DNA from 2 places in the Bacillus sp. SD127 genome. Region 2 is predicted to be linked to the other one. Evidence: predicted binding sites of a transcription regulator. Region 2 holds the regulator's gene; the other holds the start of a gene.
The links. The regulator NrdR, encoded in region 2, represses ribonucleotide reductase genes. The targets are predictions, from matches to a motif close to AACACNATATATNGTGTT.
Positions count from the first base shown of each region.

Region 1: nrdI (class Ib ribonucleoside-diphosphate reductase assembly flavoprotein NrdI) is a predicted target of NrdR. The motif match lies at 3,967-3,984, and genes of this name have one in related genera.

Region 1 is NZ_CP191226.1:2,393,567-2,399,466, forward strand. It holds gene ACQVGS_RS12755 (hypothetical protein) at 1-413, opposite strand, end outside; gene nrdF (class 1b ribonucleoside-diphosphate reductase subunit beta) at 462-1,451, opposite strand; gene nrdE (class 1b ribonucleoside-diphosphate reductase subunit alpha) at 1,469-3,571, opposite strand; gene nrdI (class Ib ribonucleoside-diphosphate reductase assembly flavoprotein NrdI) at 3,531-3,923, opposite strand; gene ACQVGS_RS12775 (hypothetical protein) at 4,156-4,386, opposite strand; gene ACQVGS_RS12780 (YmzC family protein) at 4,468-4,740, opposite strand; gene amyS (alpha-amylase) at 4,851-5,900, opposite strand, start outside.
Region 2 is NZ_CP191226.1:1,297,852-1,303,751, forward strand. It holds gene ACQVGS_RS06650 (MFS transporter) at 1-611, opposite strand, end outside; gene ACQVGS_RS06655 (winged helix-turn-helix transcriptional regulator) at 795-1,175, shown strand; gene ACQVGS_RS06660 (glyceraldehyde-3-phosphate dehydrogenase) at 1,382-2,404, shown strand; gene speD (adenosylmethionine decarboxylase) at 2,642-3,022, shown strand; gene nrdR (transcriptional regulator NrdR) at 3,295-3,753, shown strand; gene dnaB (replicative helicase loading/DNA remodeling protein DnaB) at 3,867-5,288, shown strand; gene dnaI (primosomal protein DnaI) at 5,316-5,900, shown strand, end outside.

The DNA.
Region 1 (5,900 bases), 1.1 Mb from region 2:
AATGTGACAATGGCCTGCTTATCCTCTTCTTCGATTTGCAGTTCTTCATCAAGCTCCCGGTCTGTGTTCAGCTTTAAGACCTCGGCAAAGGAAGCAGCTCCTTCAATATGATTCATATGGCCGCCAAAGCCAAGAGAAAGCTTATTGTGAAGACGTGATTCTCCGCCGCCAGCCAGCCGCTCATAAAGGAAAACTTCATCCTCGCGTTTAATGACGACATAAGGAATCGGCTGCTTATAATGAGGATCTTCTTCTGCGTCTCCCCTTCTCATTTCAGAATAGGTCGCCTCAATTTGAGCCATAATTTCTGCTACTCGGGCATCTTCACTGTTTACGCCTTGAAAAGTCAATTTTTCTTTTTTAAACACTTCATCGCGCGGAGCGACCAAGATGATTTCATCCATTTTTCCCATGATTACTGCGTCCTCCTATTTCAACCTTCAAGCCGAAAAGAGCAGATATTATATCTGCTCTTTTTCATCATCAAAGAAAAAGTCATCGTCTTTGATCGGCTCAACGGTCGCCTTTTTGTACCCATTCCCCTTCATGGAGAAGAAGTCATGTGATTTTGTTTTTGTATTTAATCCGTTTAAAACGATCGGATTAATGTCTTCCTCTTCAAAGTACGGATCAAATCCAAGGTTCATCAGCGCTTTATTCGCATTATAGCGGATGAACTTCTTGACATCGTGCGAGAGTCCGACTTGATCGTATAAGTCCTCGGTATACTCAAGCTCATTCTCATAAAGCTCATTCAAAAGGTCAATGGCAAATTCGCGAAGCTCTGCTTTTGTCTCTTCTGTCTGCTTATTGTAGATTTCTTGAGCGAGAAGTCCGACATAAACACCGTGAATCGCTTCATCACGAAGGATCAGGTTGATAATTTCACCGCTTTGCATCAGTTTTCCTTGTCCGTAGAAATATAACGGATAATAGAAACCGCTATAGAATAGGAAGCTTTCTAAATACACAGATGCAACCATTGCTTTGAACAGTGAAATCTCGTCATCTTTTTTAATCGCTTTGTAGAGTCCGACGATGATTTGCGCTTTTTTCTGCAAAAATTTGTTTTGTTTGACCCATTCGAATACTTCATTAATCGTTTCAGTCGGTGCCAGTGTCATGAAAATATTAGAGTACGATTTTGCGTGAACGGCGTTCTCCATCATCGCCATAAAATTCAGCACGGCTTTCCGCTGGTGGCCGTCTACGTGCTCAGCCACGATCGGCATTCCTGTATTCCCCTGCTCTGTATCAAGAAGAGTCAATCCGGCCAGTACCTTCATATACGTGTCTTGCTCGTTTTTCCCGAGGTACTTCCAAGTGAGGAGATCGCCGTTTAAAGCAATCTCTTCCGGAAGCCAGAACTGTTTCACATTTTGGTTATAAAACATTTGGGTAAAGTCGTCTTCATGCTTTGACCAGTTTGCTGCGTCATAAATTTTCGTCACTATAAACTCTCCTTTAATCAAACAACACAAGAAAGGCAGCTGTCTTGCCCAGTATCTTTCGTTCTTGCATAGTAAATGGTTTTAATTCCTCTGTGATGTGCATACAAATCAATCCGGTTTAAATCACGAGTCGTCATTGTATCTTTTAGGAACAATGTAAAGCTGATTCCCTGATCAACGTGCTGCTGGATTGTCGCGATCATATCTACGACTTTGAACATATCCATATCATAGGCTTCTTTGTAGAAGAACCAGTTATTAGATGCAAGCCCAGGCATTGGGTAGTACGTTTTTGAGTTGCCGTATGTTCTTTCTTCAATCCGTTCCATAATCGGCATGACAGATGCCGTGCTTGACTGAACGTATGAAATCGAGCCTGTCGGCGCAATGCATAATCTGTAGCTGTGATACATGCCGTGTTCAGCCACAAATGCTTTTAATTGTTTCCAGTCCTCTGTCGTCGGGATATGCATACCTTCAAATAGATTTGCGATTTTTTCGTATTTCGGCGAGAAATCAGTTGAAACGTATTTATCGAAGTATTCACCAGTTGCATAGGTTGATCCTTCATATTGATCAAACGTCTCGCCCTTCTCTTTTGCGATCTCTGCAGAACGCTGGATAGAGTAGAAGTTCACCATCATAAAGAATGTGTTCGCAAAGTCGCGCGCTTCTGGACTTTCATACGCGATGCCGTTTTGCGCAAGGTATCCGTGAAGGTTCATAGCGCCGAGACCGATTGATTTCATCGCTTTGTTTGCCCGTCTTACAGCAGGTGCATTACGGATATCAGTCGTTTCAGATACGTGAGTTAAGGAATCAGTCGCAAGCTTAACAGTCTTTTCGATCGATTTGTGCTCCATCACGTTGAGAATGTTAAGCGATCCCAGGTTGCAGGAAATATCCAAACCGATTTCATCTTCTACATCGTAGTCAGTGTAAGAAGAAACCTGAGATGCCTGCAGCACTTCAGAGCAAAGATTAGAAAATTTCACCTTTGAAATATGGTTATTCGCATGTACTTTGTTGACATTATCCTGGAACATGATGTATGGATAGCCTGATTCAGAACGAAGCACCGCCAGTTTTTCGAGCAATTTCCGCGGGTTGATTTTCTCTTTTTTCACCCTAGGGTTGTCGACGAACTTGTCGTACATTTCATTCATGTCCATTTCGTCCATGTGCTGTCCGTACTCTTTATAGATGGTATGCGGATAGAATACATAAGCCGCTTTGTCCTCACGCGCAAGCTCAACGAACTTGTCCGGAATGACTACACCGATAGAAAGTGTTTTGACGCGCACATCCTCGTCGGCAGAAATCTTTTTCGTATCGAGAAAATCATTGATATCGCGGTGGAAAATGTTTAAATACGCCGCACCAGATCCTTGTCTTTGTCCCATTTGGTCAGCATAACGGAACGCGTTATCAAGAAGCTTCATGACGCCTACAACACCTTTTGTGGCATTTTCAACATCTTTGATGGCTTCACCTTTCGCGCGAAGCTTGGACAGGTTAAGAGAAACCCCGCCGCCCAGTTTAGAAAGCTGCATGGAGATATCGATCGCTCTTGAAATATCATTTAATGAATCATTGACTTCGAGCAAGAAGCAGCTCACCAGTTCACCGCGGCGTTTTCTGCCGGCGTTCAAAAATGTCGGTGTACTCGGCTGATATTCCTGATTGATCATTAGGTTCACATATTCTTTTGCTTTCTCAGTGTCCCCGTTTGCGAAGAACAGCGCAACAATTGAGATCCGATCCTCATAACGCTCGAGGATTCTTTTCTTGTCATTCGTTTTCAAAGCATAGTCATTATAGAATTTAAACGCACTCATGAAGGAAGGAAAACGAAACTTCTTAGCGTAAGCTGTCTTAAACACTTCTTTAATGTCTTCAAAAGAATAAAGGCTTAAGAATTCCTCTTCGTAGTATTGATTTTCAATCAAATAATCCAGCTTCTCTTTTAGATCGTGAAAGTAAACTGTGTTTTGATTGATATAGTCTACAAAATAACTATGTACAGCCTCTTTATCCTTATCAAACTGGAATTTTCCATCTTTTTGGATCATGATTTCGTTATTTAATTGGATCCATTTTGGCACTTGATTTTGTGACAACTCTTTCTACCTCCTGAGTAAACAATTCAACGTCTTTAGATGTGCCGCTGAGTTCAAATTTGTGCAAAATCGGCACCTGATATTGTCTTGAAATGGTATCGGCGCTTTTCGCAAAGTTATCGCCCCATACTTTATTGCCGCTCGCAGCGACCCCTAATAAGAGATGGGCGTATTTTTCGAGAAATGATTGTGTTGATGCCGGTACCTGGCCGAAGTTTGTCGTGTAGGTGACCAAAACAAACGGAGTGTCCAGGTGGTCAATTTCGTCCACCTTGCGTATTTGCTGAAAGTCTATTTTATTCACAAAGCGCTGAACATTCCCTGTTTTTGAATCAAATATGATTTGTACCACGTTTTATCACGACCTATCAAAAAATATGAATCTCTCAACCACTAACACTATATATAGTATACTACCCTCTGGCAAAAACACAATATATAGATTCGTTTTAATAAAAAATTCATATTTTCTCTCTGGCACCCTCATCAGGGCCCAAAAAAGAGAGCAGAACGAGAATCATCTCTCATCCTACTCGAAGTGTCGTTTTTAAGCCGATGTATATCATAACATGAAAAAAAACTGCTTAGTAGTCTAGATTTTTTTTTCTTATACTGTCACAGCATTTTTCGCTTTCGACTGTTTCTTCTATTTCTGCATCAGCGCCGATTTCTTCTAAAACTGCCTTCAACGCGCTTATAATTGAGGCTTCTCTGATTAATTCTTTTCCATTAACAATAATACTCGTTCCATATTCATAGCAGGAATCGTCTTCACAGATTTCTTCCCAGTGATTGACAATAATCTTATGCTTCATCATTTCACCCTCTGTATGTTCTGTGTCAGTATTCAGTTTAGCGATCTGCGTCTGCTTTGTAAAATTCCATGCTTGTGAATTTTATTCAAGCTCATCAGACGGAAACGCTTTTTTAAGCTTTACCTTGTTATCAGCCTCATTATACTCATAAATTTCTATATTGCCGTCATTTACGATTCCAAAATGATTATTTTCGAGCGGAAATGAACTTGGCTGGGGCGTTTCATAAGAATCTCCGCTATCTGTTTCAATCACTGTTTCATCTCTCCCGCACGCACCAAACAATAAGAACACAGCAATCCAGACAAGTGCAATTCTGATTCGTCTCAACTCCGCTTCAGATTCAGAAAACATTCGTTCACTCCTCTCACGTTCAAATTTTTTACATTATATACACTTTCCCCCTTCTTATGTTCTCATTATAAAAAAGACCTAGCAAGATAAAAAACAAGAGAGGTGCTGTGTTAGCCTTTCAGCCCCTCCCTTTCTTGCTTCTGTACATAAATGGATACTGAACCTCCGTTTACATGAAACTCTCCCCATCCATCAGAATGAATCGTAACAGGATCGGAGCGGTTCCCAGTAATGTCATACCATGCCTCGCCGGCATTTTGCTTTCCGACGTACATCCTCTTTGACCCGCCAGGACCGTCTGTGATTAATGCAGCCAATCCTGATTGGGCGGCCGATTGATCACCTTCCCTCGTCCAGCCAATCACATCCTCATGGTCAAAATAATCATGCTGGGTCCCGTATGCATAATGTTTACGCGCTTTTAAAATGGGTTCTATTTTATTTTTGAGCGACGGAATTTCCCTTGACGATGAACCCTTTGTTCCATACATATCTCCATAGAAAACCTGCGGGTAACCAGCCTCTCTTGTTAAAATGAAGGCATAAGCGAGGGGCTTAAACCATGTTTGTACAGTCGACTCCAATGATTGCCCCGGCTGTGTATCATGATTTTCCACAAATGTTACCGCTTGCATCGGATGCTTCGATACGACAGTGCCATCCAGCAAATGTCTCATATCATAGCCGCCCCCCTGTGAGGATGCAGCCTGCAAATGATAGTGAAGCGGGACATCAAAAACAGATTGCTTAAAATCAGTTTTATTCAAATAGTTTTCGAGCTCGTTCAGGTTATTTTGCCAATACTCTGCAACTGTAAACATTTCCTTTCCTGTTGATTGTCTGACTGCCTTTACCCAATCACTCAGAAAAGAAAATTTAATATGTTTAACAGCGTCGAGCCGAAAACCGTCGAGTTGAAGCTCGTTTGCATACCAGGTACCCCATCTTTTCGTTTCTGCGACAACATCCGGATGATCATAGTCAACGTCTGCATACATCAAATAATCGTAGTTGCCGTTTTCCCTTGATACTTCCCAATCCCATGCCTTTCCATCCCCTCGAAACTTATAGATGCGGTTCAGCTTTCGGGATTCGTCCCAATCCGCTCCGTCGAAATGGTACCAATGCCACTTAAAATCGCTGTACGTGCTTCCGCGGCC
Region 2 (5,900 bases):
ACAAGCTTCAATTGATCCCGCATCGTTGTTTTCGTCCCTTTTCGTAAATTGGAAGGGACAAGAATGCCATTTGCAATGACAGCGATAATGCCGACGGCGATAATAACCATAAAGGCAAACCGCCAGCCGAGCTGTTGGCCGATAAACGTGCCGAAAGGAACTCCGGTTACTGTTGCGACGGTGAGTCCTGTAAACATAATGGAAATCGCACTCGCCCTTTTATTTTCAGGGACAAGATCAGCTGCGATCGTCGAGCCGATCGACATAAACACACCGTGTGAAAAAGCGGATATCACACGTGCTGCTAAAAGAATCCCGATGCTTGAGGCCGACGTGGCCATCGTATTCCCGGCGATAAAAATGATCATGATCCAAAGCAATAGCGTCTTTCGTGACATGCTTGAGGTTAATGACGTTAAAATAGGCGCGCCGAACGTAACACCCAGTGCGTATAGCGAAACGGTCAATCCCGCTGTTGTTACAGGAATGTGTAAATCATCAGATATTAACGGCAAAAGGCCGACGCTGATAAATTCGGTTGTCCCTATGGCGAATGCACTAATGGCGAGAGCCAGAAGTGCAGGAATGCTGCTTTTATTGGCTGAAGTCATTCAAGTTCCTCCTTTTCTGTTATGTGTTGTATGATTGAAATTCTGCCGAACAAGCTATATAAATAAAAGAGCAGATTCAATTCAGCCGGCAAATGTGATTATGAAAGATATCATCAAAAAAGAAAAGTACGTACTTTTAAGTGCTATAGTCACTTTTTGGTGCCTGTAAGGAGAGTGAACCGCATGGAGAAGAAAAAATATAACATTTCAGTTGAAGCGACTCTTGAAGTAATAGGCGGGAAATGGAAATGCGTGATTTTATGCCACCTGACACACGGAAAAAAACGAACAAGTGAGTTAAAGCGTTTAATGCCGAATATCACTCAAAAAATGCTGACCCAGCAGCTGCGTGAGCTGGAAGCTGACGGTGTCATTAACCGTATCGTGTACAATCAGGTTCCTCCTAAAGTGGAATACGAACTGAGTGAATACGGCCGCAGCTTAGAAGGCATTTTAGATATGCTCTGCGATTGGGGAGCGAATCATATAAACAAGGTATACGGCGATACTTTCTCTGTATTAGAAGAAAGTGTGCTCAATGATAAATTGAAACAGGAATCATAAGAAAATAAAGCAGGCAGTGCGCAGCGCTGGCTGCTTTTTTGATTCTTTATCCTCATATTGTGTGCAAGAAAACGTATGATACATCATAAATTAGCGTTATAATCGTTGATTTTTATCAATATGTACTGGCGAATTCTTTTTAATGTGTTATACTAATTTCAGATGACAACAATTTAGAATGACATAATTGATGAGGGGTGACCAACGTGAAGGTAAAAGTAGCGATAAACGGGTTTGGAAGAATCGGAAGAATGGTCTTTAGAAAAGCAATGTTGGACGATCAAATTCAAGTAGTGGCTATTAACGCCAGCTATTCGGCTGAAACGCTGGCTCATTTAATAAAGTATGACACAAATCACGGACGGTACGACAAAGAGGTTGAGGCTGGAGAAGACAGTCTGATTGTGAATGGAAAAAAAGTACTCTTGTTAAATAGCCGTGATCCGCAACAGCTGCCTTGGCGGGAATATGATATTGACATTGTCGTTGAAGCAACAGGGAAGTTTAATTCAAAAGAAAAAGCGATGGGACATATTGAAGCGGGCGCGAAAAAAGTCATTCTGACCGCTCCGGGGAAAAATGAAGACGTTACCATTGTGATGGGTGTTAATGAAGACCAATTTGATGCTGAACGCCACGTCATTATTTCAAACGCGTCATGCACGACAAATTGCCTTGCACCGGTTGTGAAAGTGCTTGATGATGAATTTGGCATTGAGAGCGGTCTAATGACGACAGTGCACGCTTATACGAACGATCAAAAAAATATTGATAATCCGCACAAAGATTTGCGCCGCGCCCGGGCATGCGGTGAATCCATCATTCCGACGACAACAGGAGCGGCAAAGGCGCTTTCGCTTGTTCTGCCTCACCTGAAAGGAAAACTTCACGGTCTCGCATTGCGTGTCCCTGTACCGAACGTCTCATTAGTTGATCTTGTTGTCGACTTGAAAACGGATGTAACGGCAGAAGAGGTAAACGAAGCATTCAAACAGGCTGCCAAAACGTCAATGTACGGAGTGCTTGATTATTCGGATGAACCGCTCGTGTCGACAGATTATAATACGAATCCGCATTCGGCGGTTATTGACGGGCTTACGACAATGGTGATGGAAGACAGAAAAGTAAAGGTTCTCGCATGGTATGACAATGAATGGGGCTACTCATGCAGAGTAGTTGATCTCATCCGCCATGTGGCGGCACGAATGAAACATCCATCTGCTGTATAGAATAAGGTCATGGACACAATTTAAGAAAAAACCCTTAACAGCATATTTCTGAAAAAACGCTTCTTGCAAATTAGACTTAAACACAGTATACTATTTTTCGTGAACTTCTTGCTTGAGACTGTTTCGGGATTACTTAAAGGGTTAGGACCTCTCCGGACTAACTTTCCCCCGTGGTAAATAGCCGACCCAGTTGTTGGAACTTCACTTTTTAATTCTTGTTAAGGGGGGTCCATGACTATGGAAACAATGGGGCGTCACGTTATCTCCGAGCTATGGGGATGCGATTTTGATAAGCTGAATGACATGGATTTTATTGAAAAAACGTTTGTAAATGCTGCTTTAAAATCAGGAGCTGAGGTGCGCGAGGTTGCATTTCACAAATTTGCACCGCAGGGCGTAAGCGGAGTCGTTATTATTTCTGAATCACATTTAACGATTCACAGTTTTCCTGAGCACGGATATGCAAGCATTGATGTTTATACTTGTGGAGACTTAGATCCTAATGTCGCTGCTGACTACATTGCAGAGGCATTACATGCTGATACAAGAGAAAACATTGAAATACCAAGAGGAATGGGGCCTGTGCAGATTAAACAGGCGCAAGCGAAAGTACTATAAAGTAAACACGAACACAAAGGGAGCTGGAGCTAGAAAGCCGTTACGCGCTTTTTAGCTTATGCTCCTTTTATTTTTATGAACAAACAGGGGCGGCTAGCTTTTTCTTTTACCGTTTTTTTTGTAAAATAAGAAAGAGATATGTCATAAACCGCCTGATGCTGTTAGACACAGCCTAAACAACGGCTCTCCCGACAGATGCCTGTCACATCACTTATAGCCGGAGGCTGCCGAATATACATTGCAGGGTACGAAATAGTTGGGAGCTGATTTTATTGAAATGTCCTTCATGCCAGCATAACGGAACGCGAGTCCTCGATTCACGGCCTGTGGATGACGGAAAATCCATTCGCAGAAGACGGGAATGCGAAGCCTGCCATTACCGCTTTACTACCTTTGAGAAAGTGGAGGAAACCCCGCTCATCGTTGTTAAAAAAGAAGGTGTGCGAGAGGAATTCAGCAGGGAAAAAATGCTGCGCGGCCTTATTAAAGCATGTGAAAAAAGGCCTGTTTCACTCAAAACGCTGGAAGATATGTGTTTTGACATTGAAAAAGAACTGCGCAATCAAGGCTGTTCCGAAGTGAAAAGCGAGTTCGTCGGAGAAATGGTCATGGATCGCCTGGCTAAGGTTGATGAAGTCGCATACGTGCGGTTCGCGTCCGTCTATAGGCAGTTTAAAGATATTAATGTCTTTATCGATGAATTAAAAGATTTAATAAAGAAAGAGCGTTAAAGAGCTAAAAGGATTCTTCTAGCTCTTTTCTCATGTGCAAAATTGGCATTTGATAGATATTCGAAACGGTGTAAAATGAGAGGTAGAAACATAATCGGAAGGTTTGAGAATGTATGGCTGACTATTGGAAAGATGTACTGCCTGTAGACCCTTATGTGGTGAAGAGCAAATCAATGCTGCAGGATATTGACAGACAAATTATTACACAACTGTACCAGCCCTTAATCGGCCCTGTTGCATTCTCTCTTTATATGACATTGTGGGGAGAACTTGAACAAAACCGTCTGTGGGGCGGAGAATCCACACATAGACAGCTGATGGGAATGACCCAGTCCAATTTGAAAACGATCCATCAGGAACAGGGGAAGCTCGAGGGCATCGGATTGCTAAAAGTATATATGAAAGAATCCGAGCGGCAGGAGCGCCTCTTTATATATGAACTGCTGCCGCCGCTGCGGCCGAATGAATTTTTCGAAGACGGCATGCTGAACGTTTTCCTGTATAACAGAGTCGGAAAAACAAAATATCAGCAGTTAAAACAATTTTTTACGCATCCGGCGATTTCAGAAGACGCCAAAGAAATTACAAGGCCGTTTAATCATGCGTTTGAATCACTGCAGCCGAGTGAATGGAAGCTCACATCCGATATGGAGGAAACGGTGAGACTTGCGACGGGAAGGGAGTATACAACTGTCGGACAGGCTCCGTCCTATACCGTTACAGAGGATGTGTTCGATTTTGATTTGTTTTTAGCGGGGCTTTCGGAGACGATGATTCCAAGAAAAGCAATGACACAGCAGGTGCGGGAAACGATTAAAAAGCTTTCTTATTTGTACGGCATTGATCCTTTGCAGATGCAAAATGTCGTCATGAGCGCGATCGATGAGCATGAAGTGATTACCACCGAAGCTTTAAGAAAAGCAGCAAGTGACTGGTACCAAATCGAGAGGAACGGACAGCTGCCGGACTTAGTGGAGAAAACACAGCCGGTACATCTGCGTGAAGGCGGAAAAGCGGCAGAAGAGGATTCGCTGGATAGTGAGCTGATCGCATTGCTGGAGGTCATCTCACCGAAAAAGCTTCTTCAGGATATCGCGGACGGAACCGAACCGTCAAAAGCAGATCTAAAAATTATAGAAGAAATTATGTTTGAACAGAAGCTGGAGCCAGGCGTCACAAATGTATTGATTTATTACGTCATGCTGAAAACCGACATGAAGCTGTCGAAAAATTATATACAAAAAATTGCCTCCCATTGGGCGCGCAAAAAAGTCAAAACGGTCAGAGAAGCGATGAAGCTTGCCATAGAAGAAAACCGCCAGTATCTCGAATGGGCTGAAGGGAAAACGAGCCAATCTTCTAAACGAAATCAAAAAGTGATTCGCGAAGAAAAACTTCCTGACTGGATGAAAGAAAAGAAAACGGCTTCCGATTCTGAAACCGGACAGCAAATGCTGCATGAACAGGACTTGGAAGAACAGAAGAAAAAGATGATGGAAGAAATGAAAAAACTGAAAAAATACTCTGCCTATTAAGAGCAGAGATGCGGGGTGAAGTAATACATGGAACCAATCAGCCGTTCCCTGCAGGGCGTAACCGGCAGACCGGATTTCCAAAAGCGTCTTGAACAAATGAAGGAAAAAGTGATGAAGGATCAAGACGTTCAGGCATTTTTAAAGGAAAATGAAGACGTCATCGATCAAAAAATGATTGAAAGAAGCTTAAATAAGCTTTATGAATATATTGGACAGAGCAAGCACTGCTCTTATTGTTCAGAAGACGAAAACAGCAATAATCTGTTGGAGGGCTACCATCCGAAGCTTGTGATGACCGGCCGCTCTATTGATATCGAGTATTACGAATGTCCGGTCAAACGAAAGCTCGATCAGCAGAAAAAACAGAAGTCTCTCATGAAAAGCATGTATATTCAGCAGGATCTTCTCGGAGCGACGTTCCAGCAGGTTGATATTAATGATCCGAGCAGACTTGCAATGTTCCAGCATGTCACGGATTTTCTGAAAAGCTATAATGAGACGGGAAAAGGGAAAGGATTATATTTGTACGGCAAGTTCGGTGTAGGAAAAACCTTTATGCTAGCCGCTATTGCCAATGAGCTGGCGGAAAAAGAGTATTCCTCCATGATCGTC